DNA from 3 places in the Alcanivorax sp. MD8A genome. Region 2 is predicted to be linked to each of the others. Evidence: predicted binding sites of a transcription regulator. Region 2 holds the regulator's gene; each other region holds the start of a gene.

Region 1 (9,924 bases), on a different contig from region 2:
ATGCACAATGGGGACAGGCGTTACAAAAGAAATCAGGCGCTGCAGGTTTCCAGAAGACCGCGCAGCTCCGGAATACACGAGCCACAGTTGGTGCCGGCCTTGCAGCACTTGCCAATGGCTTCCACGGAATCAGCGCCCTCTTCCACTGCTGCCTCGATAGTCTTCTGTCGAACCTGATGACAGCTGCAAATCACCGGCCCCAGATCGGGACCGGCATCTGCGGGTTGCCCGGCCAGAATCGATAGCGCCTGCACTTCACTGCCTTCAGTGAAGCACGTCGCCAGCCACTCCACGTCACACAGCGGCAGGGTTTCGCCAATGGCCAGCCAGGCAATCAGCTTGCCATCGCTGTCCAGAGCCGCACGGCGGAAATGCCCGGTAGAGGGATCATTCAGCGCCAGCCACTGGGCGGCCTCTGGCATCCATTCGTGAAGTTGTTGTTCGGTTAGGTCCGCATCGCCGGCCAGCCGATAGCGTTGTACCTGGCCCGCCTGCAAAAATGCATCGACGGGAACTCGGGCCCAGTACTCCACGGCGGGCGGGGTTGCCGCCGTGAACAACCAGCCATGCCAGCGGGGTTGCCAGTCGCTGACATTAACCGGCGTATGTTTGAACGCTGGCTGGCCGGAATGCGGATCCAGACGTGCCGGTACCAGGGCATCAACCCGGGCCCGACGAGAAAACTGATCAGTCCAGTGCATGGGCATAAACGCGGTACCGGGACGCTGCCCGCCATCGCTTTTAACCCGCACCAACGCATCACCCACCCGGCTGGTCAGGCGGACAAAACCGCCATCTGCGAGTCGGTAACGCTCGATGTCTTTGGGATGCAAAGCCGCAAACGGCTCGCTGAGGTGGGCAAACAAGCGACCTGCGCGCCCGGTGCGCGTCATGGTGTGCCACTGGTCGCGAATACGGCCACTGTTGAGAATGATCGGGAAGCTGTCGCCAATCTCGCGCACCACCGGATTCTCGCAGGCCACAAAACGGGCACGGCCATCCGGGGTGGAGAACGTGCCGTCCGCAAAGCAACGGGCACCGCCCTGCAGTGGCCATTGTTGGGGCTGCCACTGCTCGTATTGGTCGGCACTCAGTTCCGCCGCAGCAGTCAGGTCAAGCCGCTTGCCAAACCGGCCTGCCAATGCGGTGAGCGCCGAGTACTCGGCAAAAATTTCGTGTTCGTGCTGATAACCGAATCCCTGGCTGTACCCCATACGGCGCGCCACTTCGGTGATAATCCACCAATCCGCCCGGGCTTCTCCCGGGGCGGGCTGAAACGGCCGCTGACGGGAAATACAGCGCTCGGAGTTGGTGACCATGCCGGACTTCTCACTCCAGCCCAATGCGGGCAGGCGGATGTCCGCACACGCGAGGGTATCGCCGCTGGCCACACAGTCGGAGACCACCACCGTGTCGCATCCCATCAAGGCGTGACGAACCCGGTCGGCCTCTGGCAGGGAATCCACCGGGTTGGTGGCCATGATCCAAACCGCTTTTACCTCGCCACTTTCCACCGCATTGAACAGGTCCACGGCGGTGAGTCCGTTATGTTTTGCCAACTGTTCGGTCTGCCAGAAATCCGCCACCGCGGCGTGATGTTCGGGGTTATCGATATCCAGGTGCACGGCCAGCTGGTTGGCCAGACCGCCCACTTCGCGCCCGCCCATGGCATTAGGCTGCCCGGTAATCGAGAACGGGCTGGCGCCCGGCTTGCCGACACGGCCGGTAGCCAGGTGGGCATTGATAATCGCGTTGCCCTGGTCTGAGCCGTTTCGGGCCTGATTCACCCCCTGTGAAAACACTGTCACAGTGCGTTCGCAGGCCGCAAACCAGTGATAAAAGGTGGTCAGATCGACTTTCGACACCCCCAGCTGTCGGGATAGTGCGTCCCAGTCGTTACCCTGGGCGCGGGCTGTAGCCAGTGCCTGATCAAAGCCGTTGGTATGATGGGCAATGTAATCCTGGTCCAGCGCGTTGTGATCATCCAGCCAGGTCAGCAGACCGTTGAACAACGGCACATCCTGACCGGGACGCACCGGTATATGCAGGTCGGCAAGATCGCAGGTGGCGGTACGGCGAGGATCAATCACCACCACTTTCATTTCCGGCCGTGCCTGCTTTGCCGCAGCAATGCGCTGGTACACGATCGGATGTGCCCAGGCGGTGTTGGAGCCAGTAAGAATCACCAGATCTGCGATTTCCAGATCTTCATAACAGCCCGGCACAACATCTTCACCAAAGGCACGCTTGTGGGCGACCACCGCACTGCTCATGCACAGGCGAGAATTGGTATCAATGTTGGCACTGCCGATGTAGCCCTTCATCAATTTGTTGGCCACATAGTAATCTTCGGTGAGCAGCTGGCCGGAGACATAAAAGGCCACGGCATCGGGGCCATGTTCATCCACGATACGGCGAAAACGCTCGGCCACTTCGTCCAGTGCCCGGTCCCAGCTCACCCTTTCCCCATCGATATCGGGATACAGCAAGCGGTCCTGGTCGCCCAGGGTTTCCAGTACAGACGAGCCCTTCACACACAACCGGCCCGCGTTGGCCGGGTGTGCTGAATCGCCTTGCAGCTCCTTGCCATCGGTGCGAATTCCGCAACCTACGCCACAATACGGGCAAGTGGTACAGATACTACTCATGCGGCAATTTCCTCCTCGCCGTCGCCGCCCCTGTCCGCTGCCTTGTAGAACGCTTCGCCCAGCAGCAACACCTGGCGACGGGCGCCGATATCTGCATGCTCGCGCCACAAGGTTTCGTAAAAGGCAGCGTCAGACACATCGCCATACAGCACCATGCCGATGATCCGGTTATCACGAACCTGAAGACGACGGTAACCACCCGGCAGAGACAGCTGCAGGGTTTCCCCTTCACTGCCTGTGCCTGCGCCTTCAAAATCGCCAAACGAGACCAGATCAATACCGGAAATTTTCAGGCGGGTGGCACTATCGGCATAGAGATATCGCCGGTGGCCCAGTTCCGCCAGATGGCTGGCACACACCGCTGCCTGTTCATACAGCGGTGCGACCAGACCGAAGGTCCGGTTACGGTGCTCCACGCATTCGCCAATGGCATAAATAGCAGGGTCAAACGTTTGCAAGGTGTCATCAACACGAACACCTTGGTTAACGCTTAAGCCTGCGTAATCGGCCAGTTCCGTCCGCGGAACAATACCCACGGCCTGAACCACATAATCTGCAGGCAGACGCTGACCATCGGCCAGCCTGACAGCCGCCACGCGGCCCTGCCCTTGCGTTTTCGTATCAGCGCTCTCGATGGCAGCCGTGCGGGCCTGCATGACAAATTTCACGCCCCGTTTTTCCAGGTCGTGTTGCAGGCGATGACCGGCTGCCTCATCGAGTTGCTGATTGAGCAAGTGGCCGCGACTGTGAACCAGGGTGACATCATGCCCCTGCTTCACCAGTGCATCGGCGGCCTCAAGCCCTAAAAAGCCGCCGCCCACGACCACCACACGGGCGGCCGAGAGCGACAACAACTTGCGCACGTCATAGAGATCGCGAAAGCTCATGACGCCGTCTAAATTCACTCCCTCAACGGGAAGCTGGCGGGGTGCAGCCCCGGTAGCCAGCACCAGGCGGTCGTAGTCCAGCTTGTGGCCGGCGGCAGTGACCACCTGACGACGGTGGCGGCGGATAGCCACCACCGGTGAACCGGTTATGAGTCGAATTCCCCGGTCCCGGTACCACTGGTGCGGGTGGGTGGTGATCGTGACTTCGTCAGTCCCACCACCCAACAGGGGCGACAGCATGACCCGGTTGTAACCGGCAAAAGGTTCTTCCCCGACCACCGTGATCTGATACAGATCCGGCGCCAGGCGAGTCACCTCTTCCAGCAGACGGATCGCCGCCATGCCGTTACCAATTACTACCAGTTTTTTCATTACTGCCTTGCCCTTGCGGTCAGTGCGCGGCCGACATGGCCACTTCGATCACGTCACCCTCCACCCGAACCGGGTAGACATTCAGGCTGACGGTTTCGTCTTCGATACACTGACCGGTTTCCAGATCGAAGTGCTGTTTGTAGATCGGCGAGGCCACGACCTTGCGGTCCCCGATCGATCCGAGGATCCCTCGACTCAGCACATTGGCATGACTGAAGGGATCCAGGTTGTCCAACGCATAAAACTGGCCATCACGGGTACAGAACAGTGCGGCCTGGCCCGCCGGCAGACGAACGCCTACCCCGGTGCCCGGCAACACATCACTGACCTTGCAAACGGCTTTCCATTCCACGGCAACAGAACTGTTCATGATCAGGCCTCCTGGACCATTTCAATGCGTTCGTGCTCGTAGGCCGGGCGACGTTGGCCACGCTCACGAACGTACTGCAGGTTGTCATCGTTGGCGTCATCGTTAACAAAGTGCTTGAAGCGCTTGACCGCTTCCTCGTCTTCGATGGCGGTCTTCCATTCGCACTGATAGGTTGCAATTACGTGCTGCATTTGCGCTTCCAGCTCTTCACCGATCCCCAGCGAATCATTGATGATCACGTCCTTGAGGTATTCGAGGCCGCCCTCCAGGTTTTCCATCCAGACACTGGTGCGCTGCAGGCGATCAGCCGTCTTGATATAGAACATCAGGAAGCGATCGGTGTACTTGATCAGTTCCTCATCGCTAAGATCCGAGGCAAACAGATCGGCATGACGAGGGCGCATGCCGCCATTACCACAGACATACAGATTCCAACCTTTCTCGGTAGCAATGACACCCACATCCTTGCTCTGCGCCTCGGCACATTCACGGGTACAACCACTGACCGCAAATTTGAGTTTGTGCGGGCTGCGCAGCCCTTTGTAGCGCTCTTCGATCTGGATGGCAGTACCTACCGAATCCTTCACACCGTAACGGCACCAGGTCGAACCCACGCAGGACTTCACGGTCCGCACCGACTTGCCATAGGCATGACCGGTTTCAAAACCGGCCTCGACCAGAATTTTCCAGATTTCGGGAAGCTGATCGACGCGGGCACCGAAAAGATCGACCCGCTGACCACCGGTAATCTTGGTGTAAAGGTCATATTTCTTGGCCACTTCACCGAGCACAATCAACTTGTCCGGAGTGATTTCACCACCGGCAACGCGGGGCACGATGGAATAGGTACCGTCGCGCTGCATATTGCCCATGAAGTAATCGTTGGTGTCCTGCAGGCCCGCATGGGGTTTGTTCAAGACCCAATCGTTCCAGCAGGAAGCCAGCACATTGGCCACGGTCGGTTTACAGATATCACAACCATCACCGCTGCCATGTTTTTCCAGCAGCTGATCAAACGTGGTGATCTGGCCAACACGTACCAGGTGATAGATTTCCTCACGGGAATACGGGAAGTGCTCGCAGACGTGGTTGTTGACTTCCACACCCCGTTTTTCCAACTCGCTGTCGAGCACCTGTTTCACCAGTGCAGCACAGCCACCACAAGTACCCGCGGCATTGGTGCAGGCTTTCAGGTCGCCCACGGTCATGCAGCCACCATCGATAGCCGCACACAGATCGCCTTTGGAAACGTTGTTACAAGAACAGATTTGGGCGGTGTCTGGCAGGGCATCGGCACCCAGCAAGGGGGCGCCATCAGAGACCGGCGCCACCAGGGCTGCCGGATCGCCAGGCAAATCCATTTCGTTAAGGCACAGTTGCAGCAGGTTGCCATAATCGGCGGCGTCGCCGACCAGCACCGCGCCAAGCAGTTTCTTGCCGCACTCGCTGACCACCGCCTTCTTGTAAATGCCAGCGGTCTGATCCATGAACACGGTGCTGCGACAGCCCGGGGTGTTGCCGTGCGCATCACCGATGGACGCGACATCCACGCCCATCAGTTTGAGCTTGGTGCTCATATCGGCACCCTGGAACGCTTTTTCGGCCTTGCCCATCAAGTGCTCGGCAGCAATTTCCGCCATCTGGTAGCCCGGCGCCACCAGACCAAAGATACGGCCATTCCACAATGCCACTTCACCGATGGCGTAAACATCTTCATCTGAAGTCACACAGTGATCGTTGACGACGATACCGCCGCGCTCGCCCAGCTCCAGTTCGCAGGCACGACCCAGGGCATCCTGCGGACGGATACCAGCGGAAAAGACAATCAGGTCCGTTTCCAGATGCTTGTCTTCACCAAACACCATACGGTGTTTGCAGCTTTCGCCATCAATAATCTCCTGAGTGCCAGTGCTGGTATGCACAGTCACACCCAGTTCCTGAATTTTGTCTTTCAGCAGACCACCACCGAAATCATCCACCTGAACGGCCATCAAGCGCGGGGCAAATTCCACCACATGGGTTTCCAGACCCAGATCGTGTAATGCCTTGGCGGCTTCCAGGCCGAGTAGCCCCCCGCCGACCACAGCGCCGACTTTGCCGCCTTTACTGGCGGCAATCATGGCATCCAGATCATCGATGGTGCGGTACACAAAGCAATTATCGCGATCGTTGCCCGGGATCGGCGGCACAAACGGGTAGGACCCCGTGGCCAGCACCAGCTTGTCGTAAGCCAGGGTCTCACCGGTATTGGTGGTCACAGTTTTGGCAGCTCGATCAATGCTGTCGGCTCGGGTCTTGAGCTTCAGGGTAATACCGTGCTCTTCAAAAAAGCCCTGCGGCACCAGTGACAGGTCGTCGGCGGTCTTGCCGGAAAAGTAGCTGGTAAGCCCAACCCGGTCGTAGGCCGGCAGCGGCTCTTCACACAGCACGGTAACGTCGAATTGTTCACGGCCACCCTGGGCTACCAGCGATTCCAGATAACGCTGGCCCACCATGCCGTGACCGATCAAAAGAAGTTGTTGCTTTGCCATAAGGCTCACCCTCGCGGTGCGTAACTGACACCCACCCCAAAGCAACCCTTGTGCCAACTTTTTATCTTGTTGTTTTTATTGAGTTTTTGCCGTTATAACGGAATACCCTACAGAAAATGTGCGTTCTTTTAATGCGCCAATGCACGACAAGGATGCACTTTTTCGTGCACCGAAATGTTCCATTTTCGCGCTCCCCCTTTGCGCACTATCCCGGCGCACGCCCCCCTCTTTCGCCCTGTTTACCTATACAAATCATAGGGTTAAACAAGTGGCACAGGAGTTGCTCACAAACACAGACCGTTAATCGCCCATGTATGGAGTTTTCGTGAGCGCCGACAAGCTGAATCTGTTTAATCTGTCCTCCCCACGCATTCGCTTGCTACACCTGAGCTGGCTGGCCTTCTTTATCAGTTTTGCCGTGTGGTTTTCCCACGCGCCACTCATGGGCCACCTTCGGGAGGTGTTTGATCTGACCAGCGAACAGGTAAAGGCACTACTGATCTTGAATGTTGCCCTTACCATTCCGGCCCGGGTCATCATTGGCTCCCTGGTGGACCGCTTTGGCCCCCGTATCGTATTCGGCACCCTGCTGATTACTGCGGCCTTCCCGTGCTGGGCCTTTGCCATGGCCACCAACTTCGAACAGCTGGCGATCACCCGCCTTCTGCTCGGCTTTGTCGGTGCCGGTTTTGTCGTCGGGATCCGGCTGATCAGTGAGTGGTTCCCCGCCAAGGAAGTGGGCCTGGCAGAAGGCGTCTACGGTGGCTGGGGGAACTTCGGTGCGTTTGCCTCTTATGTCGCCCTGCCATCACTGGCTCTGTGGTTTGGTGGTGAAAACGGCTGGCGCTGGGCGATCGCCAGCACTGGCGCCCTGGCGTTTGTGTACGGCCTGGTGTTTCTGTGGCGTGCCCGCAACACCCCCGCTGGCGCCTCCTATTTCAAACCCAAAAAAGCCACCGCACTGGAAGTCAGTAATCGGCGAGACCTGTTCTTCTATGTGGGCGCGTGCCTGCCGCTATATATCGCCCTTGGCGTCATTGTCTGGCGGCTCGGCCCGCAGGGGTTTGATCTGTACGGTGAAGCGACCCAATGGATGATGGCGTCGCTGGTGCTGGCTCTGGCAGTGATCCAGCTTTCCCAGGTCTGGAAGGTGAACCGCGAACGCATGCTCGAACCGGCCCCCAAGCATGACAAGTACCCCTTCAAACAGGTGGCCATTCTCGATCTGTCCTACTTCATCACCTTTGGCGCCGAGCTGGCAGTGAAATCCATGCTGCCTCTGTTCTTTCTCGACACCTTTGCCGAAGTGACTCCGGTGACCGCCGGCCTGCTAGCCTCCGGCTTTGCGTTCACCAATCTGATTGCCCGCCCCGGTGGCGGCTGGCTGTCTGACCGTATCGGCCGCAAGAAAGCACTGACCATTCTTATTGGCGGTCTATTGCTGGGCTTCATACTCCTCAGCCAGATCAACAGCAGCTGGCCTGTGCTGGTGGCCATGGTCGCCACCATGGTGTGCTCCTGCTTTGTCCAGGGCGGTGCAGGCGCGGTATTTGCCACTGTCCCCCTGATCAAGCGCCGCCTGACCGGCCAGATTTCCGGCATGGTGGGCGCCTACGGCAATGCCGGGGCAGTGATTTTCCTCACCGCGCTCACCTTCGTGAACGCCAGCACCTTCTTCCTGGTAATCGCGGGTTGCGCCGCTGTCGTGCTGGCCGCAGTCCAGTTCCTTGATGAGCCCAAAGGGCACATTGCGGAAGTGGATGAAGATGGCCAGGTTCAACTGATTGAGGTGGGCTGAACCGTATGGCAGGCACGGGCAAGGCATGGCATTTCCCGCTGGCGGTCCGGGGCACCCACCCGGACAGCCAAGCCCGTTTATGCCCCAATGGCGCTCACTTTTTATGCACCAGCGAACGGCGCCCCGCGCACCGCTTGCACATCAGCCTGTCGCCAAATAACGCCAAAACAACAAAAAAACCATTACTATCAGACCCTTACAATCTGGCACACCCTTTGCTTGATATGAGCTTGTCATCAACGCTGCCGTCTATGGAGTTACCATGAGCGCCGACAAGCTGAACCTGCTGAATTTCTCTGCACCGCGCATCCGGCTGCTGCACCTGAGCTGGGTCGCTTTCTTTATTACCTTTGTGGTGTGGTTTTCCCACGCCCCGCTAATGGGTCACCTGCGTGAGGTATTTGACCTGACCACCGAACAGGTCAAGGCCTTGCTGATTCTCAACGTGGCCCTGACCATTCCTGCACGTGTGGTCATCGGCTCTCTGGTCGATCGCTTCGGCCCCCGTATCGTGTTTGGCACCTTGCTGATGCTTGGCGCTCTGCCCTGCTGGGCCTTTGCCATGGCCAACACCTTTGAACAGCTGGCCGTCACCCGTTTGCTGCTGGGTTTCGTGGGCGCCGGCTTCGTGGTGGGTATCCGTCTGATTGGTGAATGGTTCCCGGCTCGTGAAGTGGGCCTGGCTGAAGGCGTCTACGGCGGCTGGGGCAACTTCGGTTCTGCCGCGGCAGCCATCACCCTGCCCACCGTCGCACTGATGTTTGGCGGTGAAAACGGCTGGCGCTGGGCGATTGCCAGCACCGGTGTTCTGGCCTTCCTGTACGGTATGTTCTTCCTGTGGCGGGCCCGCAACACCCCGGTTGGCGCCTCTTACTTCAAACCCAAGAAAAGCTCTGCACTGGAAGTCAGCACCAAACGTGATCTGTATTTCTATCTGGCCATGAGTATCCCGCTGTACGCCGCCCTGCTGGTCATCGTATGGCGCCTTGGCCCGAGCAACCTGTCCCTGTTTGGCAGCACCGCTCAGTACGTCCTGATTGCCCTGATCCTGTCGCTGGCAATTCTGCAAATGGGCCAGGCCTGGCGTGTAAACCGCGAACACCTGAAAGAAGGTGTCGAAGAACACGATCGCTATAACTTCAAACAGGTCGCCATTCTCGATCTGTCTTACCTGGTGACCTTTGGTTCCGAATTGGCGGTGGTGTCCATGCTGCCGCTGTTCTTCGCCGACACCTTTGGCCTTGAACCCGTGACCGCCGGCCTGCTGGCGTCCGGTTATGCCTTTATGAATCTGGCGGCACGCCCGGGTGGCGGCTGG
Region 2 (9,924 bases):
CCTGCCCACACAACCTGGCGCCAACGTCTTCCACCACCGCCGCCCTCGCCATGGGTGATGCGCTGGCTATTGCCCTGCTGGAAGCCCGGGGCTTCACCGCCGAGGATTTTGCGCTCAGCCACCCCGGAGGCAGCCTGGGGCGCCGACTGCTTCTGAAAGTGGATGACATCATGCACTCCGGTGAAGACTTCCCGCAGGTCAGCTCCACCACCGCGCTCACAGAAGCTCTATTGGAAATGACCCGCAAGGGTCTTGGCATGACCGCCATCACGCACCCGGACGGCACCCTCGCCGGCATCTTTACCGACGGTGACCTGCGCCGCATGCTGGACAGGGACATCGATATCCGTAGCGCCACGATCGCTGACGTGATGATTACCGACCCGATTACGATTGAACCCGGCCACCTGGCCGCTGAAGCCCTGCAAATCATGGAAACCCGTAAAATCAACGGGCTGGTGGTATGCAATGCCCAGCGGCAACCAGTGGGCGCCTTTAACATGCAGGACCTGCTACGAGCTGGAGTGGTGTAATGCTGATTTCCTCCATTGATGCCCAGAACCTGCGGCTAATGGCCTTTGATGTAGATGGCGTCATGACCGACGGCCGCATCTACTTCACCCCTGACGGCGAAGCCCTGAAAGTCTTCAACACACTGGATGGCCACGGTCTCAAGAAACTGGCCGCCAGCGGTGTCACGCTGGCCATCATTACCGGCCGCAACACTCCGATGGTGGCCAAGCGGGCCGCCGACCTGGGCATCCAGCACGTTATCCAGGGCCGAGAGGACAAGGGCGTTGCCCTGCAAACCCTGGCGGCAGAGCTGGGCGTTGATCCCTCCGAGACCGGCTATGCCGGTGACGATGAACCGGACGTTAGCGCGCTGGAATGGGCGCGCCTGAGCTTTGCCCCTGCCAACGCACACGATTGCGCACTTCAGGCAGCCGACCACCACACTGCGCGCCGTGGCGGCGAAGGCGCCGTGCGTGAAATCTGCGACGCCATCCTGCTGCAACGAGGCGCGCAATGAAACGTCAGGGGCTGCTGAGCGCCACTGGGATCCTGCTATTGGGACTGGTGATGCTGATGACGCTGCACGAATGGGACGACTCGCTTCCAGGTCAGGACCTTGCCGTCGAAACGGCACCCGCCATTCTCGCCACTGGAGTGACCGCTCGGGCCTTCAGTGAGAAGGATGGCCAACTGCAGTACCACCTGACAGCAGATGACCTGGTGCAGTACGATCACAACCCTCTCACTGAAATGAAAAACCCGGCGCTGGAAATGAGCAACGACAAAGGCAGCTGGACGATTACCGGGGCCGACGGCACCGTGCAGAACAACGGCGACATGATCATCTTTGCCGGCGACGTAAAAGCACGCAACCCGCAACAGAAAATCGAACTGGACACGCAGGAACTGCGCTTTAACAGCGAAGAAAATATTGCCACGTCACCAGGTGAAGTGGAGCTGCGCTTCGAGAATGGCCAGACCCATGCTGGCGCCCTGGAGGCAGACCTGGACAAGGGCATTCTGTCCCTTGAGCAAGGAGTAAAGAGTGAATTTGATGCCCCGGCTTCGTAGTCTGGTTCTGGGCGGCCTGCTGCTTCATGCAGCCTCGCCGTCCCTGGCAGCCCCGGCAGAAGAACCCATTTCCGTGACTGCTGACAGCGGCCGCTTTGAACAAGACGCAGGCACAGGCTTGTATCGCGGCGACGTGGAATTGCTGCAGGGGGAACGCAAAATGCTGGCCGAAGAAATGCGCCTGTTCACCCGCAATGGCGAACTGGTTCGGGTAGAAGCCAGCGGCAACCCGGTACGACTGTCAGAGGGCAACAGCCTGTCTGCCCACGCCAACAATCTGGTCTACGATATCAAGGCCCGCAGCCTGGTCCTGACCGGCGACGCCTTTATCGAGCATCAGGGCAATACCTTTGAAGGGGCCAAGGTGGAATACAGTCTCGATTCCAAGCGGGTCGATGCCAGTAGTGAAGGCGACCAACGCGTGCGCCTGGTCATCCCGGCCGAAAACCAGGTCCCGGGCAACCAGCAAAAACAGAATGACGAGGCCGATGCCTCCGGATCGGAGTCCGGATCCCCATGACACATTTGCGCGCTCACCACCTGGCCAAAAGCTACAAAGGTCGCCGGGTTATCGAAGATGTTTCCCTGGATGTGGAAGCTGGCCAGATCGTCGGCCTGCTCGGCCCCAATGGGGCAGGCAAGACCACCTGCTTCTACATGATTGTCGGGCTGGTGGAAGCCGATGCCGGCCGCATCGAAATCAATGATGGCGACATCACCCACCTGCCCATGCACGGCCGCGCCAAACGTGGCATCGGGTACTTGCCCCAGGAAGCCAGCATTTTTCGCCGCCTGACGGTGGAAGAGAACATCATGGCCATTCTGGAAACCCGCAAGGAACTGAGCAAGCAGGAACGCCATGAACGCATGGAAAACCTGCTCAAGGAATTCCACATCACCCATATCCGCGATTCGCTCGGCATGAGCCTGTCCGGCGGTGAGCGCCGTCGGGCCGAAATCGCCCGCGGCCTGGCCACCGACCCGGATTTCATCCTGCTGGATGAGCCCTTCGCCGGGGTCGACCCCATCTCGGTCAACGATATCAAGAGCATCATTCGTCAGTTGAAGGAGCGCGGCATCGGGGTGTTGATCACCGACCACAACGTGCGCGAAACCCTGGACATCTGCGACACCGCCTACATCGTCAGCGCCGGCCACATCATTGCCTCCGGCGACGCCGACACCATCCTCTCGAACCAGCAGGTTCGGGATGTGTATCTGGGGGCGGACTTTAGGCTGTAAGAGCCAGGGGTGAGTGAACAGTTAACAGTGAATAGGCTAACAGCGGCGCGGAATAGTCCCGGGGTTTTCCGAACGCCAGAAGCCGCGCCAAGCCCCCGGCCGCGGCCATCAACACCCGAAAAAAGCAGCAAACCAGCCCGCGCACTATTCACTGTTAACTCTTCAGGCTCCTACCACACAACAACCACTGGCACAATTATTGCTAGAGAGAGTTTGAAGCTGTTATTCTCGGGTTTTTGGGGACCACACCAATCCGAGCAGTATGAAGCCCACACTACAACTACAAATCGGCCAACAGCTGACCATGACGCCTCAGCTGCAGCAGGCAATTCGCCTGCTGCAGCTGTCCACGCTGGATCTCAGGCAGGAGATCCAGCAGGCGGTTGAAAGCAATCCCCTGCTGGAACTGGCTGACGACTTTGGCGACGACGCCCTGCCTGAACATGACGAGGAACGTCAGGACATGGACGCAGAGCGTGATGACGCTCTGGAAGAGTTTGTCGACGGTGAACCCGGTGTCGACACCGAGTGGGATGACGTCTACTCAGGCCAAAGCAGCGCCTCTGCTTCTCTGCCGGATGACGCCGACGACTGGCAGCAACGGCACACTGTTTCCGGCAATCTGCATGACCACTTGCACTGGCAGCTGAACCTGACTCCCATGAGCGATGTGGACCGACTCATCGCCACCACCATAATTGAATCCCTGGATGATCGCGGCTACATGACCGTGAGCATCGATGACATTGTCGCCATGATGAATGTCCAGGAAGGGCTGCCAGACGATGAACCCATCGAAGCCGACGAAGTGCTGGCCGTTCAGCACCGCCTGCAGCAATTTGATCCGGTCGGCGTCGCCAGCATTAATCTGGCGGACTGCCTGGGTGTGCAGCTGCGTCAGCTGGAATCCGACACTCCCTTCCTGCCGTTTGCGCTGGCTCTGCTGGACCACCTTGAGCTACTGGAAAAACACGACTACGCCGCGTTGCGCAAGGTTCTACAGCTCTCCGAACAGGAACTGCTGGATGCCCTGTCCCTGATCCGTACCCTGGATCCAGCCCCCGGTGAGCAAATCGGTGAAAGCCAGGTCGATTATGCGGTGCCGGATGTCATCGTCCGCCAGCACCAGGGTCGCTGGCACGTCAGCCTCAACGACGACATCCTCCCCAAGGTCAACCTGCAGCAGCAATACGCTGCCATCGCCCGCAAGACCAGCGGTGAGGACGGTCAATACCTGAAAAACTGTGTTCAGGAGGCCAAATGGTTCATCAAGAGCCTGCAAAGCCGCCACGACACCCTGCTAAAAGTCGCCACCCGCATTGTTGAAGTGCAGCAGGATTTCTTCGACTACGGCGAAGAGGCCATGAAACCCCTGGTACTGGCCGATATTGCTGACGCCGTCGAGATGCATGAATCGACCATCAGTCGGGTCACCAACCAGAAGTACATGACCACACCCCGCGGCGTCTTTGAGCTGAAATATTTCTTTTCCAGTCACGTAGGAACAGATGGCGGAGGTGAGTGTTCCTCCACCGCTATTCGTGCCATTATTAAGAAGCTGGTCGCCGCCGAGAACCCTCGCAAGCCGCTCAGCGACAACAAGCTAGCCAGCTTGCTGAACGAGCAGGGGATCAACGTGGCGCGCCGGACCGTCGCCAAGTATCGTGAGGCGATGAGAATACCGTCATCCAGCGCCCGCAAGCGTTTGGTGTAGGCGCCTGGGACGGCCCATAAGCAGGTAAAGGAGCCAGCCATGCAAATTAATATCAGCGGTCATCACCTGGAAGTTACCGATGCTTTGCGCACCTACGTGGGCGACAAATTCTCCCGCCTGGAGCGCCATTTCGACCAGATCACCAGTGTCCAGGTGATCCTTTCCCCGGAACCCAAGACGCACAAGGCAGAATCCACGATCCATATCTCCGGGGCAGACCTGTTCGCCACCGCTGAAGCCGACGATATGTACGCGGCCATCGACAAGCTGACCGCCAAGCTCGATCGCCAGATTCTTAAACACAAGGAAAAGGCCGTTAACCACAAACACGGCCACTAAACCGAAACGACCATTATGCGAGTTCGCGAACTTCTCACCGAAGCACGCACCCACAACGGGGTGCAGGCCAGCAGCAAGAAGCAGCTGCTGGATCAGGTGGCACAGCTGGCTGCGGCCGGCTGTGACAGCCTCAAGGAACAGGAGGTATTCGATGCGCTGGTAGCCCGGGAAAAACTGGGCTCCACCGGCATCGGGGAAGGCATTGCCATTCCCCACTGCCGGCTTGGCAATTGCGAACAAGCCATCGGATTACTCTTGAAACTCGACACCCCCATTGATTTTGACGCCGTTGACGGGCGCCCTGTGGATCTGGTGTTTGTGTTGCTGGTTCCACAAGACAACCCGGAACAGCACCTGAAAACACTCAGCCATCTGGCCAGTCTCTTCAACGACGACAGCTACAGGGATGAACTGCGCGTCAGCAGCGATAATCACAAGCTGTACCTGACCGCCGTGGAATCCGAGGCGGAACTGCGGTTGGCCTCGTGACGACAAGCACCCAGTTCACCCGCCCATGACCCCAACGCCTTGCGTGCAGCCCGATCATGAAACTGACCATCATTAGCGGACGATCCGGGTCCGGCAAATCTACTGCGATTCAGGCCCTTGAAGACCAGGGCTACTATTGCGTGGATAACCTCCCCGTAGGCATGCTGCCCACGCTGGCGCAGCAACTCAGCGAAGGGGAGGCCCCCATCGGACATGTGGCGGTGGGCATTGATGCCCGAAACCTGCCTGCCCAGTTGCTCGCCTTCGACAATATTCTTGATGCACTGAAACAGCAGCAGATCAGCAGCGAAATCATCTATCTGGATGCTGACGACAACACGCTGTTAAAACGATTCAGCGCCACCCGCCGCCGCCACCCGCTGGCCACCGATCAACGCGCCCTTGAAGACGCCATTGCCCACGAGAAAGAGCTGCTGGCCAATATTCGTCAACGGGCAGATCTGGTCATCGATAGCAGCAATCACGAAGTACACAGCCTGCGCACCCTGATGCGCGAGCGGGTTGCCCAACGCCGCAACGCCCTCTCCCTGCAAGTGGAGTCGTTCGGCTTCAAGAATGGCCTCCCCACAGACGCTGACTTTGTCTTTGACGTGCGCATCCTGCCCAACCCCCACTGGCATCCGGATCTGCGCCCGTTGACCGGGCGCGACCAGGGGGTGATCGACTTTCTGCAAAAGCATGACATCAGCCACAACATGCTGGATGACATCGCCTCTTTTGTTCAGAAATGGCTGAGTGCCTTTGCCAATAGTGATCGCAGCTATGTCACCGTCGCTATCGGCTGTACCGGCGGCCAACACCGCTCCGTGTACATGACCGAACAACTTGCCACGCGTTTACGCGAGCAAGGCATTACCCTGCAGATCCGGCACCGCGAACTGGGATCCCGTTGAATGATCGAAAAGTCTCTGGATGTGATCAACAAGCTTGGCCTGCACGCCCGTGCTGCCGCCAAGGTTGTCAGCGTCGCCTCCCGCTATGACAGCGCTATTCACGTCCTACACAAGGGCAACCGCATTGATGCAAAAAGCATCATGGGCCTTCTTATGCTAGGCGCAGCCAAAGGCAGTCAAGTCACCTTTCAGGTCGAAGGCGATGACGAAGACGCCGCCATGGCAGAACTGGAAGACCTGTTTGCAAGGATGTTCGACGAGGGAGAGTGAACGACAGTTAACCGTGAATAGTGAACAGTTGAAAAATCAAGTACCACAGACTCTGAAGGACTGTTACTGTGTGATCATCCCAGCCAAGCAGCAGCACGTTTTGTTTTCGCTGTTAACTCTTCACTGTTAACTGTTAACTGATTTCCATGCCCGCCGACAGCAGCCGCAGCCAGCAACATCTCAAAGCCATCAACCGCGCCCTGGCCAGCGGGACCTATACGCAGGTCCGGCAGCTGATCAATAACCTGCCCGGCGCAGAGGCCGCTCACCTGATTGAATCTTCCCCTCCTCGCGAGCGGGAAATTCTCTGGCAGCTTCTCAGCAAGGAACAGGAAACCGAAGTCCTGCAATACCTGGGCGAAGAAGTCCGGGTTGAGCTGCTGCGTAATCTCAGCACCGATGAGCTGGTGGCACTGGTTGAGGAACTGGACACCGACGATCTAGCGGATTTGCTGCAGGAACTGCCAGACCATGTTACCAGCCAGGTGATGGCCAGCCTCGACGAACAGAATCGCGAGCGGCTGGAGCATGTGATGAGCTACCCGGAGGATACCGCCGGGGGCTTGATGAACACCGACGTGATCACCGTAAGACCGGAGATCACCTTCGAAGTGGTACAACGCTACCTGCGCTTGCGCGGCGACATCCCCCGCACCACCGATAACCTGGCCGTGGTCAACCGGAAAAACCAGTTCATTGGGCTGTTACCTCTGACCAAGGTGCTGATCAGCGACCCGGGCACCACAGTGCGCGAAGCCATGATCACCGATATTCAGTCTATCCCGGCCACCCTGCCCGCCCATGACGTGGCCAAGATCTTTGAGCGCCACGACCTGGTGACAGCCCCCGTCATCGACGACGAAGGGATGCTGGTCGGCCGTATCACCATTGATGACGTGGTTGACGTGATCATGGAAGAAGCCGACCACTCCTTGATGAGTATGGCGGGTCTGGACGATGACGAGGACACCTTCGGCTCGGTTTGGCAAACCGCCCGCCGCAGAGCGCTGTGGCTGGGTATCAACCTGCTGACCGCGTTGGCTGCCTCTGCCGTGATCGGTCTGTTCGAGGCGACGCTGGAAAAGGTGGTGGCCCTCGCTATCCTGATGCCGATCGTCGCCAGTATGGGTGGCATCGCCGGCAGCCAGACACTGACGCTGGTGATTCGCGCCATGGCGTTGGGGCAAATTCAGTCCAACAACACCCGCTATCTGCTATTCAAGGAGCTGTCTGTTGGCGCCATCAATGGGTTGTTGTGGGCGACCGTGATTGGTATCACCGCCGGGCTGTGGTTCAGTGACGTAAGCATCGGCATCGTGATCAGCGTGGCCATGGTGATCAACCTGATCATGGCCGCCTGTGCCGGTGCACTGCTGCCCATGATCATGAAAAAAATGGGTATCGACCCAGCCCTGGCCGGGTCTGTAGTCCTCACCACTATCACCGATATTGTTGGCTTCATGGCCTTCCTGGGCCTGGCTACCGTGCTGTATGCCAATTTGTTGGTGTGAACAGGCGGGCAGGCCTGTCTTGCATAAGCTCTGGAAGGCGTATCCGTTCTTCTAAAAAAACGCCGGAACAATGCTGGGTTTACCCTTCCAACCAAGCATAGCTTGTAGCGCAATCAAAAAAGCCGAAAGGAAACCCTTTCGGCTTTTTGATTTTGCGCGGCCCGGATTATTCCGTAAATACCTGTTTGAAAGACGCGTAATAAGCCCCTGCCAACAATGGGCCGGCAAGCAGCAACCCAAGAAAGAACGGAATCATTGCCACCACTACCAACACCAACGCTACGAGGCCATAGAGAATCAGCGGGAGTAGATTCTTCAGACAGGCATTGAAGCTCATCCCCAGCGCCTCACCCGGGCCCATATTGCCAAGGAAGACCAGCGGGATGCTGAAGTAGAAAAGAAAGCCTGCCGCCATCAGAAACAAGAACATGATAAGGCCTGCCAATGCGATGGCGCCCCCACCAATACCCACATCCGGCACTCTTCCTGCCTCCATGGCATTAAGCATGCTCACATCAAAACCGATGCTCAAAAACAACAGCACTATCGCAACGATGAAAATGCCCACATAGACAGCCAACTGCAACAACGCCAGGATCACCAATGGACCGGTTTTTTCTGAAAACCCAGCGAAAAGGTCAGAAAATTCCACACTACCTTCGTTATCCAGCCGGTAGAACATTTTTACCAGACCGGCATACAGCAGCGTCATCAGAAACATGGCCGCCAGCCCACCGATAAAGGGCACAAACTGCACTGCCGCATTCAGCAGCATGAGCACCACCAGTGCGCCAATCATTACGCCCCAGTTCCCCGCCAACATCGCCTTACCCTGACCAAACCAGCTCATGGCATCGCCGACAGACACTTTTTTGGCCGTACCGATAACCAGCTCTCCAACCTGTGGCGGTACCGCCACATCGCTGGTCGGTTGTTGATAAGGATTCATTTCTGACATGCTATTTCCCTCCAATGGAAAGTCATTATCGTCCTGCGATTTTCATGGGCGACAGCAGCAGAGAACCGCAAGCAATGTTGCCGCGATAATCCACATCGGTGCCGCTACCCTGGATGCCACGTAGCATCTCCGCCAGATGACCGGCAATGGTGAATTCCTGTACCGGTGAAGTAATCCGCCCATTCTCGAACAGAAAGCCACTGGCACCGCGAGAGTAATCCCCCGTCACCATATTCACCCCCTGCCCCATGACCTCGGTGATCAAAATCCCTTTGGGCACCCGGGCCATCAACGCTTCCAGAGACTCTCCGGTATCGGTGACGCGCAAGTTGCGAACGCCACCGCCATTGCCGGTCGGTGACATGCCAAGACGTCGACTGGCATACAGACCCAAGGCAAAGGAGGTCAGGATGCCGTCTTCCACAAAGGCCTGCTCGCCGGTAGGCAAACCGTCACCATCGAAGGGCGACGACGCATTGCCTGCAGGCAGGTGCGGGTGTTCACTGAGGGTAAAGCCCGCGGGTAGCACCGCCTTGCCAAGGCTGTCTTGCAAAAAGGAGCTGCGACGATAAATGGCGCCACCGCTGATCCCGGACACCAGATGGCCAAGCAACCCCGATGCCACTTCCGGGGCAAAAATGACAGGCAGTTCACCAGTTTCCGGAATCACCGCTCCCAGGCGTGACAGCGCCCGCTCCCGAGCCATCTGTCCCACGGTTTCAGCATCAGCCAGTTTTTCGCCGATACGCCCACCGTCGTACCAGTAATCCCGTTGCATTCCGTCATCGTCTTCCGCGACCACGCTGCATACGCGGCTGTGGTGGGTGCCGCGATAGCCGTGCAGGAAACCTTCTGAGGTTGCGAACACGCGCAGGCTGGCACCGCTGTTAATGGAGGCACCTT
Region 3 (9,924 bases), on a different contig from region 2:
GCGTTTGTCACAAGGGACAAACTGCAACAGGCTGCCATCGCGACGAATAAGGAAATGGGAGGAGACCCGCAGCTCATGGATTTCCCGAAAATAGGGGTGCGCATCCGGGTCCAGCGCGTTGTTGAAAAGCGCCGGAATCCAGGGGCCACCGAACTGCCCCGGGGGCAGACTGATGTTGTGGATCACCAGCAGGGAGATATCGTCGGGGTCGGGACGATCGTTAAAATTGGGAGAGGGGCACCAATGTGCCTGATCCAGTCGATGTCCGGTGAGGGTAAGCACCCGCGCCAACTCCTTGTCTGCAATGACGGGTGTCAGCGGCGTGCGGGAACCCAGGCAGGCACTCCCGGTTAGTGTTGCATGCCCGCCTGCATCTTGCGCAAATCACCGATGACAGCTTCCAGGGCCCGGTCAAACAGGGCACCTTCCTCAATGAGTTTAGCAGTCCCTTCATGCAGGGCAACGGCAAGGCTGTAAGCAGAGAATTCCTGCACCTTGATCCCCCTGCGGTTAGTGAAGACCAGTTTCACGCCAGAACGGATATTGGCGGCCAGCTTGGCGCGCCGGGGCTCATTCCCCTCCAGCAGCTCGATCCACTGGCCAGGGGCCAGCTGGGAGGCCTTTTTCACCAGGAAATGATTCTCGGGCAGGCTGGCCTTTTCCGGTTCAGGCTCGGCAACGACCTCGGGGGCAACCGCTACCCGTTCTGTCTGGAGCCCTTTCAACAACTGCTGGTGCACATCGCGGAAGGACACCAGCAACTGGCGGGTTTCGGCTTCGTCGTAGCTGATGCGGACCAGCCCGGCGTGCAGTGTTTTCAACAGTTTCGGGCTGAGCGCCTTGAGCTTTTCCAGTGCCGCCTGATCACGGTGTTCCAACACACTCCAGACCACCGCATCCACCACCTTCACCTGCTGCTGCCATTCGCTGCTGTCATCCCCCTCACGTAGCCATGTCAGGTACAACACCTGCTGCCAGCCCTGGCGGAGCAATCGCACCACCACATCCGGCAACTTGCGGCCCGCCATGCGCTTGTCCAGCACGGCGACCACTTCATGGCGGGCCTGCTCTGCGCGGGCCTTGCCTTCTTCCGCTTCGCGAACACGCTGCTCCACCTTTTCAGAGCGAGACTTCTGCCCATCGAAAAATTGCTGAAATTCCTGCAAAAGGGAGGAAAACAGGCTGGCATCGTCCTCGAAGTCGTCAATGATTCGATGAACTGCCTGATTAATCCGCTGATACAAATCATCCTGGATCCCTTGCTGGGGATCCCACTGACAGCCCGCCCGGGCAAGCATGTTGAGCAGCTGCCGCGCTTCGTGATTGTCATTGCTGAAAAACGACTTGTCGGTGATGGCCACTTTCAGCAGCGGAATCTGCAAGCGCCCCAACAATGCCTTGATATCCGACGGCAAGCCATCGTCATCCAGAATGAAGTCAAACAGCATGGACACCAGATTAATGACATCATCATCCGCTTGATCCAGCGCATGAATGGCTTCGCCATGCTCGGTGTCGAGCATCTCGGACAGGTCTTCTTTCAGGGTGACCCGCTCACCATCCTGTTCATCCAGGCTACGCTCTACCCGCTGCAAGCGGTTTAACACCCCCAGCAGGTCATCAGAACTGACCTGGTGAACCGAGGCAGGGTTGGCGACTGGCGCACCGTTCAGGTAGGGAACGCCATTTTGCATCACCGCCATGGGCGCATTCACGGCTGCGGCGTTACCCGCACCACCGCCAGAAGGGGCAACACCGCCCTGCATGCCACGCATGGTGACCAGCAGCTCTTGCAGCAAGCCGAACATCTGATCGTTCATCTGACCACCACCCAGGGTGGCATTTTCGCCGGGCTCAGCAGATCGGCCCAGCGAGCGGCTTCCCGGTTTGCGAGCTGGCGCAATCGGGGCGGACTTCATGTCCGGCAGGACACCGGCATCAATCAACACCTTGTTCGCCTCCGACACCATAAAGCCAGTTTCCGCCATCACTTCGCGCTCAAACAGCTTAAGCACAATCAGGCGAGCCTTAATGTCGATATCCAGTTTTTCCAGGCCCTCGTTAAAGGCCGAAACCAACTGGCGGGGCTCCAGCGGGTTATTCTTCTCAGAAAGGGAGACCTTGCCTTCCAGCAAATACTCCATTCGGTGAGTAAGCACTCGCATCTGCTCATCGCAGCCATTGCGGGCACGGCGCGCCATATTATCGAGCGCAACCGAGGTCTCCAGCTCGTCCTCATTCACCAGGCTAAGCGACTCCAGATCCACAGGGGTATCCAGTGCCGAAGGCGTCTCCGGCTGCTTCTTGAGGTTCTGAAACTGGTTGCCCAGGGACTGACGAAATCCGGTTTCCAGGCCGGCTCGCTGAATACGCAGCTCGCGCATGGCTTCGAAATAACGCTCACGCTCACTGTCCGTTTCTTTTTCGGCCAGGTCATAGAGCGCATCATCAGCGCCATCCAGCATGTCACTCAGATAGGCACACACCAGCTTCAGGTAGCTATCACGGACCTTTTCCAGCGGACGCGGCAGCTGGCTTGGCGCCGCCTTACCGGTCACAGGCGTGAGCTTGGTGACATTGGACATGGAACCCCCAGCGATGAACCCGCTTCATTGGGACGATTGTTTTGATATTTATACCGTATCACACAAACATGAATACGAATTTTGAACTAGTTGGCACATATACCAAAGTATAGGCCTGACATCCTGGCGCGCCAACGCTTTCCATGCCCGTCGAATTCCCCTAGCCTAAGGCTTTTCAGGGGTTCTGGACGATAGCCATGGATGCAGCAGTTACAATTCTCAAACAGATAAGTGGTATTTTGTGGGGATGGCCGGCGCTCATCCTCATCGCCGGCACCGGCATCTACCTGACACTGGTTCTTCGCTTCCTTCCCCTGCGCCAGCTGGGCTTTGGCTTTCGCCAGATGTTTGGCCCCCAGACAGGGGTTGGCACCATTGGCGCCAGCGCCGCTCTGGCCACCTCTCTCTCAGCCACCATCGGCACCGGCAATATTGTCGGGGTTGCCACCGCTATCCACTCTGGTGGCCCGGGCGCACTGGTCTGGATGTGGCTGATCGCCCTGGTCGGCATGGCCACCAAATACGCGGAAGCCGTACTGGCCGTGCATTACCGCGAAAAAGACGCTGCCGGCCAATATGTCGGCGGCCCCATGTACTACATTCAGAATGGTCTCGGCCGAAACTGGCGCTGGATGGCCCTGGCCTTTGCGGTGTTCGGCATGCTGGCAGGCTTCGGCATCGGCAACAGTGTGCAAGCGAACTCGGTGGCACACGGGTTAAGTGACAGCTTTGGCCTGCCCACCTGGGTCACCGGTGTCACTCTCGCCGTGCTGGTCGGCCTGGTCGTACTGGGCGGCATGAAACGGATCGCCACGGTGGCCACCTTCATCGTGCCTTTCATGGCACTGGCCTACCTGCTGGCAGGCCTGATCGTGCTGGTGGACCACGCCAGCGCCATCCCTGATGCCTTGGCGCTCTGCTTCGAAAGCGCGTTTACCGGGACAGCCGCGGCAGGCGGGTTCGCCGGTGCACTGGTGAAAGAAGCCATTCGCTTCGGGGTTGCCCGGGGCATTTTCTCCAATGAAGCCGGCCTTGGCAGCGCGCCCATCGCCCACGCCTCTGCCAACACCGATCACCCGGCCCGCCAAGGCTCCATCGCCATGCTGGGCACCTTTATCGATACCATTATCGTCTGTTCTATCACCGGCCTCGCCATCGTCTCCACCGGGGTCTGGACCAGTGGTGCAGAGGGGGCTCCGCTCTCGGCCATGGCGTTTTCTGCCACCTTTGGCGATGTTGGCAATGCCATTGTGGCCTGCAGCCTTGCCATCTTTGCCTTCACCACCCTGTTGGGCTGGAGTCTTTATAGTGAGCGCTGTACCCAGTTCCTGTTCGGCCCCAAGGCCGTTATGCCGTTCCGGGTCGTCTGGGTTATCGCCGTGCCGCTTGGCGCCATGGTCAGCCTCAACTTCGTCTGGGCGCTGGCCGACATCATGAATATCCTGATGGCGATCCCCAACCTCATCGCACTGCTGTTACTGTCCCCCATTGTGGTTCAGCTCAGCCGGGAGTTCTTTGCCAAACGGTAAGAGCAGGCCCCGTCGGACGTCTGAAGTCGGACGTCCGACGCTAAATCGCCCCTCGCTCCTGTGGGAGTGGTCGTGTGACCACGATACGCTTGGCGCTCTTCGCGGTGGCTCCCACCACAGCTCAGACACACCACCAGACAAAGCCGATTAACACCCGCGCCCGTCACTGGTATCCTCACCGCCGCGCCCTTGCCCCCAGCAACGAACACGCCCTTGCTTGCTGGAGGGCCCCTCTCCGGTGTGCTGAAGAGGGACAGGGAGAGGGCCGCTTTTTATGCCAACCCCGAGAGACACGCCGCCATGACCCAACCCCTGCCCGAATACCTCCGTGATGACATCGCCCGAAATGTGGCCTTTGCGCTGGAAGAAGACATTCGCGAAGGGGACATCACCGCCCAACTGATCGACGATGACAGTACCAGTGAAGCCACCATCATCACACGAGAAAGCGCCGTCATGTGTGGCTCCGCCTGGGCTGATGAGGTGTTCCGCCAACTGGGTGACGTTCAACTCCAATGGCACGTGACCGACGGTGACCGTCTCACTCCTGACACAGCCCTATGCACTCTCAGCGGCAATACCCGCCAGATCCTTACCGGTGAGCGCACCGCCCTGAATTTCCTGCAGACCCTGATGGGCACCGCCACCGCCGCACGCCGCTACGCGGATGCCGTCGGTGGCTCCCGGGTCACCATTCTGGACACTCGCAAGACCCTTCCCGGTCTTCGCGCCGCCCAGAAGTATGCCGTGCTGTGCGGCGGCTGCGACAACCACCGCATTGGCCTGTATGACGCCTTTCTGATCAAGGAAAACCACGTCACCGCCTGCGGTGGCATCACCGCTGCCATCGAACGGGCACGGGCACTGTCACCGGACAAGAAAATCATTGTAGAAGTGGAAACACTGGAAGAGTTACAGGAAGCCGCAGAGCTCAAGCCAGACCAGATCATGCTGGATAACTTCAGTGCCCAGATGCTGGCCCAGGCAGCCCAAATGGCCACCTCATCTGCACTGGAAGTGTCTGGCAACCTGACAGTGGAGAACGCCGGGGGCTTGCCCGCCGGCCGTGACTGGTTCCTGTCCTCCGGCGCACTGACAAAGCATGTTCAGGCGGTGGATCTATCGTTACGGCTCCACCGCTAACGGCTCTCGCTTCATCTGTACTCTCCGCGGTCAATAAGTCCTGTTTTGTCGTCCAGACGAATCCCCCCCTGAGACCAGAAACGAGGGCCATCTCCCCCGTAATTCTGACGAGGCTCAAAATCTATCAGCCGAGGAAGATCCCTGACCGTTACCGCCACCAAAACCGCCAGAGATGCCGTCAGCATCAACCCCATCACGCCTGCTCCCAGCCTCCGCCCTCCAACAGCGCCAGCGCCATCATGGAGTTTAACGCACGAGAACGCGGCACCAGCCAAAACCGCCAGCCACAGCTGCAAATATGGCATAACAACAACACCACTCACCATGGAATGAACCAGAAGCGCGGCCAGTGACATCAGCACGCTGTAGGCAGTAACGTCCCTGCTCGAACGAGTTTTCAACAGATAAGAAGCACAGTGGCCCGCAGCAATAAGCAGCAACACAAACACGACTAGAGCAAACGGAAACCCCCACTCATACACCAGTTGCACAAGCGCATTGTGAGGATGGGAAAACGGAAAGGTGAAGTCACCGGCGTAAGACATGGGACCTCTGCCGAGCCAGGGAAAATCGGCCGCCTTTTCCATCGCATCCAACCACATACCGATACGCCCAGACGAGCCATAAACCAAAGCATCTGGACCTCGCCCTTCATACGGAACGCCCAGCCAATCAGCCAAAAAATAGAAGATAGCGATAAAAAAACCGAACCCCAGAGCGCCTGCAGACCCAAGCACCAGCCCCCACCGGCGACCAAGAGGCCCTAGACACACTGAAACCATCAGTACGGTAGTGATAGACAGCCAGGTTCCTCGTGTTTCCCCCAGCCAGACCGTGATCCACCAAATGACCAGCAAGACATATGAGAGCCTTTTCCACCGAGGGTATGTTTGCATCAAAACCAGACCGGCCAACAATGGCAAACTCAAGGTCTGGAACTGACCCAGCCAGCGCAGATTCTCAAAACCGTCCAGCAACGCTCTGGCATAAAGTTTCGCACCCGATAGAAAAGCACTGAGTAGTGACGCCAGAAACTGGGTACACAAGAATGCCACCACAAACGCCACCAGGCAGAACAACACCTGCAGACGCTCCGGCTTGTCCTGAAGCGCCAAAATCATATACAACATCACGGCCCATAAGCCGTGCCAAAGCGCAAATTCCGTCAATGCCCAGGGCAGACTGAAAGAAGCTAGAACACAGAGCCAGCCCAAGCCCCAGAGCAACCAAAGCCCTAGATAAATCCCGCCGGCCAGCACAGCTTTCCGGGAACGTATCGCCTGCTGACAAAGCCCGAGAATTGCCACCGCAAAGGCCATAATCTGCAAAACACGCTGCTGATCATGCCAGCCCAGGCTCGGGAAGAGATCGATTGTAGGGGCCACCGCCAACACAGCGACCAACAGAAGATAAGGAAACCCCAAATGCACTTGCAGCCCCTTCAAAACAAAAAAAGCGGGCCGAAGCCCGCTTTCATGAAACCCGGTTAGGCAGTATTAGCTGCACTGACCCGGACGGTATTTGGCATCCATACCACCAGTGCCACAATCCCAAACGCCATCACCGTCACGAGACATGGTCAGCACTTCACCCAGAACGGCAGGATTTGCGTTCTTGATGGTGCAGGCGATGGTGCCAACACCGGTAGCAGCGGTGTACGTGATCGCCAGATCACAGTAAGAGCCAGAGTTTGCTTCCTGACCGATAAAGCCAGCGTCGGTACGGACCAGAGAAGGCGTCTTGCCTTCGTTGACCATCAGCTCAAACTGGGTTTTCAGCGGAGCAACTTCGGCCAGAGCAGAAGAGGCCTGAGACTTGGCAACATAATCCTGGTAAGCCGGGATCGCGATAGCCGCCAGAATACCGATGATGGCAACAACGATCATCAGTTCGATAAGGGTGAAACCCTGTTGCATTTGCTTCTTCATGTGGTTTTCTCCAACTTTTGGCAAATTATTATGTTGAGCTCACCCTTGGCGAGCATCTGTTGTTAACCAATGCACAGACTGGGCCAACTTTTTTCGTAGTCCGACTATCAGTCCCAACCCCTTGTAATTAGGCCACCTGTCACCCCAATCGCCTTCGCCAAGCCCACTCGATACAAAAGCAGCCCAAAAGCATTTCACGTCAACTACTGACGCTTTGCGTCACCCTCTCTGCCTGGATGGACAATTTACGCCACCTTTAAACGGGAAAACGCAACCCGAGCAAAGCTCACCCTCTCACTGAGCATTATGTCGCAAGATCCTGATTTAGCGACATCCGGGCTTCCCAGTACAGGCCACAACCGGTATGTTACGAAAAAAGTGTTGGGTTAACCGACCACACCAAAGATAAAGAAGCAGGTTGCCATGACTACCTTTACCGGCTTACCAAACAGATTGATCCAGCAGGGGTTACTGGAACCTGAAGCCGCACAGCAATACCTTCAGGAGGCCAGGCAGGAAAAAGCCAGCCTGGTCCGCCATCTAGTGAAAAGCGGCGCATTATCCGCCCGGCAGGTCGCCCTTGCCGTGGCAGAGGAATTCGGCGATCCGATTCTGGACCTGAGCACCTTTTCACAGGACAGTCGCGTCAAGGATCTGGCCGACCCCAAACTGATATCCAAACACCACGTCTTACCGCTGTTCCGCCGCGGCAGCCGCCTGTTTGTCGCCGTTTCTGACCCGACCAACCTTCCGGCCCTGGAAGAAATTCGCTTCAATACTGGCCTGAACATTGAGACCGTCATTGTAGAGGAAGACAAACTCTCTGACTGGATCGAAAAACTGGAGTCAGAAGCAGAAGGCGAGGCATTTGGCGATCTGGACGAAGGCCTTGATGATCTGGACATCAGTGGCGGGGAAGAAAAAACCGATGAAACCCAATCCGGAGCAGATGATGCACCTATCGTACGCTTTGTGAACAAGCTTCTTCTCGACGCCATCAAAGGCGGCGCCTCTGACCTGCATTTTGAACCTTACGAAAAAACCTACCGTGTCCGCTTCCGTCAGGATGGTATCCTTCAGAGCGTGTCGAAACCCCCTGTCAATATCGCCAGCAAGATATCCGCCCGCCTGAAGGTCATGTCTCGGTTAGATATCTCTGAACGACGGGTTCCTCAAGATGGCCGAATCAAACTTAAGATTTCCAAGAACCGGTCCATCGATTTTCGGGTGAACACCTGTCCAACGCTATTCGGTGAAAAAATCGTACTGCGAATTCTGGACCCAGAATCCGCCAAGATGGGGATTGATGCCCTCGGCTACGAGGATTTTCAAAAACAACTCTATATGGATGCCTTGCATAAACCCCAGGGCATGATTCTGGTAACTGGCCCAACCGGCTCAGGTAAAACCGTATCCCTGTACACCGGGGTAAATATTCTCAATACGCCTGAACGGAATATCTCCACGGCCGAAGACCCCGTGGAAATCAACCTCGAAGGGGTTAATCAGGTCAACGTTAACCCCAAACAGGGCATGGATTTCGCCTCAGCCCTTCGGGCATTTCTTCGCCAGGATCCCGACGTTATTCTGGTGGGGGAGATTCGAGATCTGGAAACCGCCAACATTGCCATCAAGGCGGCGCAGACCGGCCACCTTGTGCTCTCAACACTCCACACCAACAGCGCCCCAGAGACTCTGACACGCCTCAGAAACATGGGGGTGCCGTCATTTAACATTGCCACCTCTGTGCTATTGATTATTGCTCAACGTCTGGCACGACGATTGTGCGACAATTGCAAGACCAAGGTTGAAGTGCCAGAACAATCGCTGCGTGAGATGGGATTCACTGAACAAGATCTTGAGAACAGGTTTACTGTTTATGGCCCACAGGGCTGCGAAAAATGCAAGAACGGGTACAAAGGGCGAGTTGGCGTCTACGAGGTGGTGAAAATCACCGACGGCATCGCCCGTATTATCATGGAAGAAGGGAACTCCATCCAGATCGCTGACCAGTGCCGGGCAGAAGGGTTCAATGACCTTCACCGTTCCGGTCTGTTGAAGGTCATGCAGGGAGTGACGAGCCTGGAAGAAGTTAACCGTGTAACCAGCGGACATTAATTATGGCGACGAAAGCAGCAGAACAAAAAACAGCCACCTTCGTTTACGAGGGCACAGACCGCCAAGGCAAGAAGGTCAAAGGGGAAACCTCTGGTAAAGGCCCGGCACTGGTGCGTGCAGAGCTGAGAAAACAGGGGATCAACGCCAAAAAAGTCGTCAAGAAACGTGAAATCAGCATCGGCGGAAAAAAGAAGATCAAGCCGATCGATATCACGATTTTCACTCGGCAAATGGCGACCATGATGAAAGCCGGTGTACCACTGGTCCAGGCTTTTGAGATCGTGGCCGATGGCCTCGATAACCCGTCAATGAAAGACGTCGTACTGAAACTTAAAGCCGAAGTCGAAGGCGGGAGCAACTTTGCTGGCGCCCTGCGCAAACACCCTGCGCAGTTTGATGATCTGTACTGCAGCTTGATTGACTCTGGGGAGCAGTCCGGCGCCCTGGAGACCATGCTGGATCGAGTCGCAATCTATAAGGAAAAAAGCGAAGCGCTAAAACAGAAGATCAAAAAAGCGATGAAGTACCCGGCAACCGTTGTGGTCGCCGCCGCTATCGTTACAGCTATTCTTCTGCTCAAGGTCGTACCGGTATTTGAGGAACTGTTTCAGGGCTTTGGTG

What was found. The regulator sigma-54, encoded in region 2, starts transcription at its own class of promoters, with help from an activator protein. The targets are predictions, from matches to a motif close to TGGCACNNNNNTTGCTNT.
Region 1: nirB (nitrite reductase large subunit NirB) is a predicted target of sigma-54. The motif match lies at 6,847-6,864, and genes of this name have one in related genera.
Region 3: A15D_RS17475 (pilin) is a predicted target of sigma-54. The motif match lies at 7,254-7,271, and genes of this name have one in related genera.

What each region holds. Positions count from the first base shown of each region.
Region 1 is NZ_AQOQ01000014.1:4,521-14,444, forward strand. Features, by position in the region: gene A15D_RS09125 (nitrate reductase) at 33-2,648, opposite strand; gene A15D_RS09130 (NAD(P)/FAD-dependent oxidoreductase) at 2,645-3,907, opposite strand; gene nirD (nitrite reductase small subunit NirD) at 3,927-4,277, opposite strand; gene nirB (nitrite reductase large subunit NirB) at 4,280-6,808, opposite strand; gene A15D_RS09145 (MFS transporter) at 7,134-8,606, shown strand; gene A15D_RS09150 (NarK family nitrate/nitrite MFS transporter) at 8,869-9,924, shown strand, end outside.
Region 2 is NZ_AQOQ01000009.1:55,702-65,625, forward strand. Features, by position in the region: gene A15D_RS06585 (KpsF/GutQ family sugar-phosphate isomerase) at 1-533, shown strand, start outside; gene A15D_RS06590 (HAD family hydrolase) at 533-1,030, shown strand; gene lptC (LPS export ABC transporter periplasmic protein LptC) at 1,027-1,584, shown strand; gene lptA (lipopolysaccharide transport periplasmic protein LptA) at 1,568-2,104, shown strand; gene lptB (LPS export ABC transporter ATP-binding protein) at 2,101-2,826, shown strand; gene A15D_RS06610 (RNA polymerase factor sigma-54) at 3,089-4,540, shown strand; gene hpf (ribosome hibernation-promoting factor, HPF/YfiA family) at 4,580-4,879, shown strand; gene ptsN (PTS IIA-like nitrogen regulatory protein PtsN) at 4,895-5,368, shown strand; gene rapZ (RNase adapter RapZ) at 5,425-6,282, shown strand; gene A15D_RS06630 (HPr family phosphocarrier protein) at 6,283-6,552, shown strand; gene mgtE (magnesium transporter) at 6,699-8,063, shown strand; gene A15D_RS06640 (BPSS1780 family membrane protein) at 8,230-9,021, opposite strand; gene pmbA (metalloprotease PmbA) at 9,047-9,924, opposite strand, start outside.
Region 3 is NZ_AQOQ01000036.1:2,261-12,184, reverse strand. Features, by position in the region: gene ampD (1,6-anhydro-N-acetylmuramyl-L-alanine amidase AmpD) at 1-282, opposite strand, end outside; gene A15D_RS14695 (DUF1631 domain-containing protein) at 351-2,585, opposite strand; gene A15D_RS14690 (sodium:alanine symporter family protein) at 2,783-4,114, shown strand; gene nadC (carboxylating nicotinate-nucleotide diphosphorylase) at 4,415-5,257, shown strand; gene A15D_RS14680 (O-antigen ligase) at 5,269-6,687, opposite strand; gene A15D_RS17475 (pilin) at 6,754-7,185, opposite strand; gene pilB (type IV-A pilus assembly ATPase PilB) at 7,609-9,303, shown strand; gene A15D_RS14665 (type II secretion system F family protein) at 9,306-9,924, shown strand, end outside.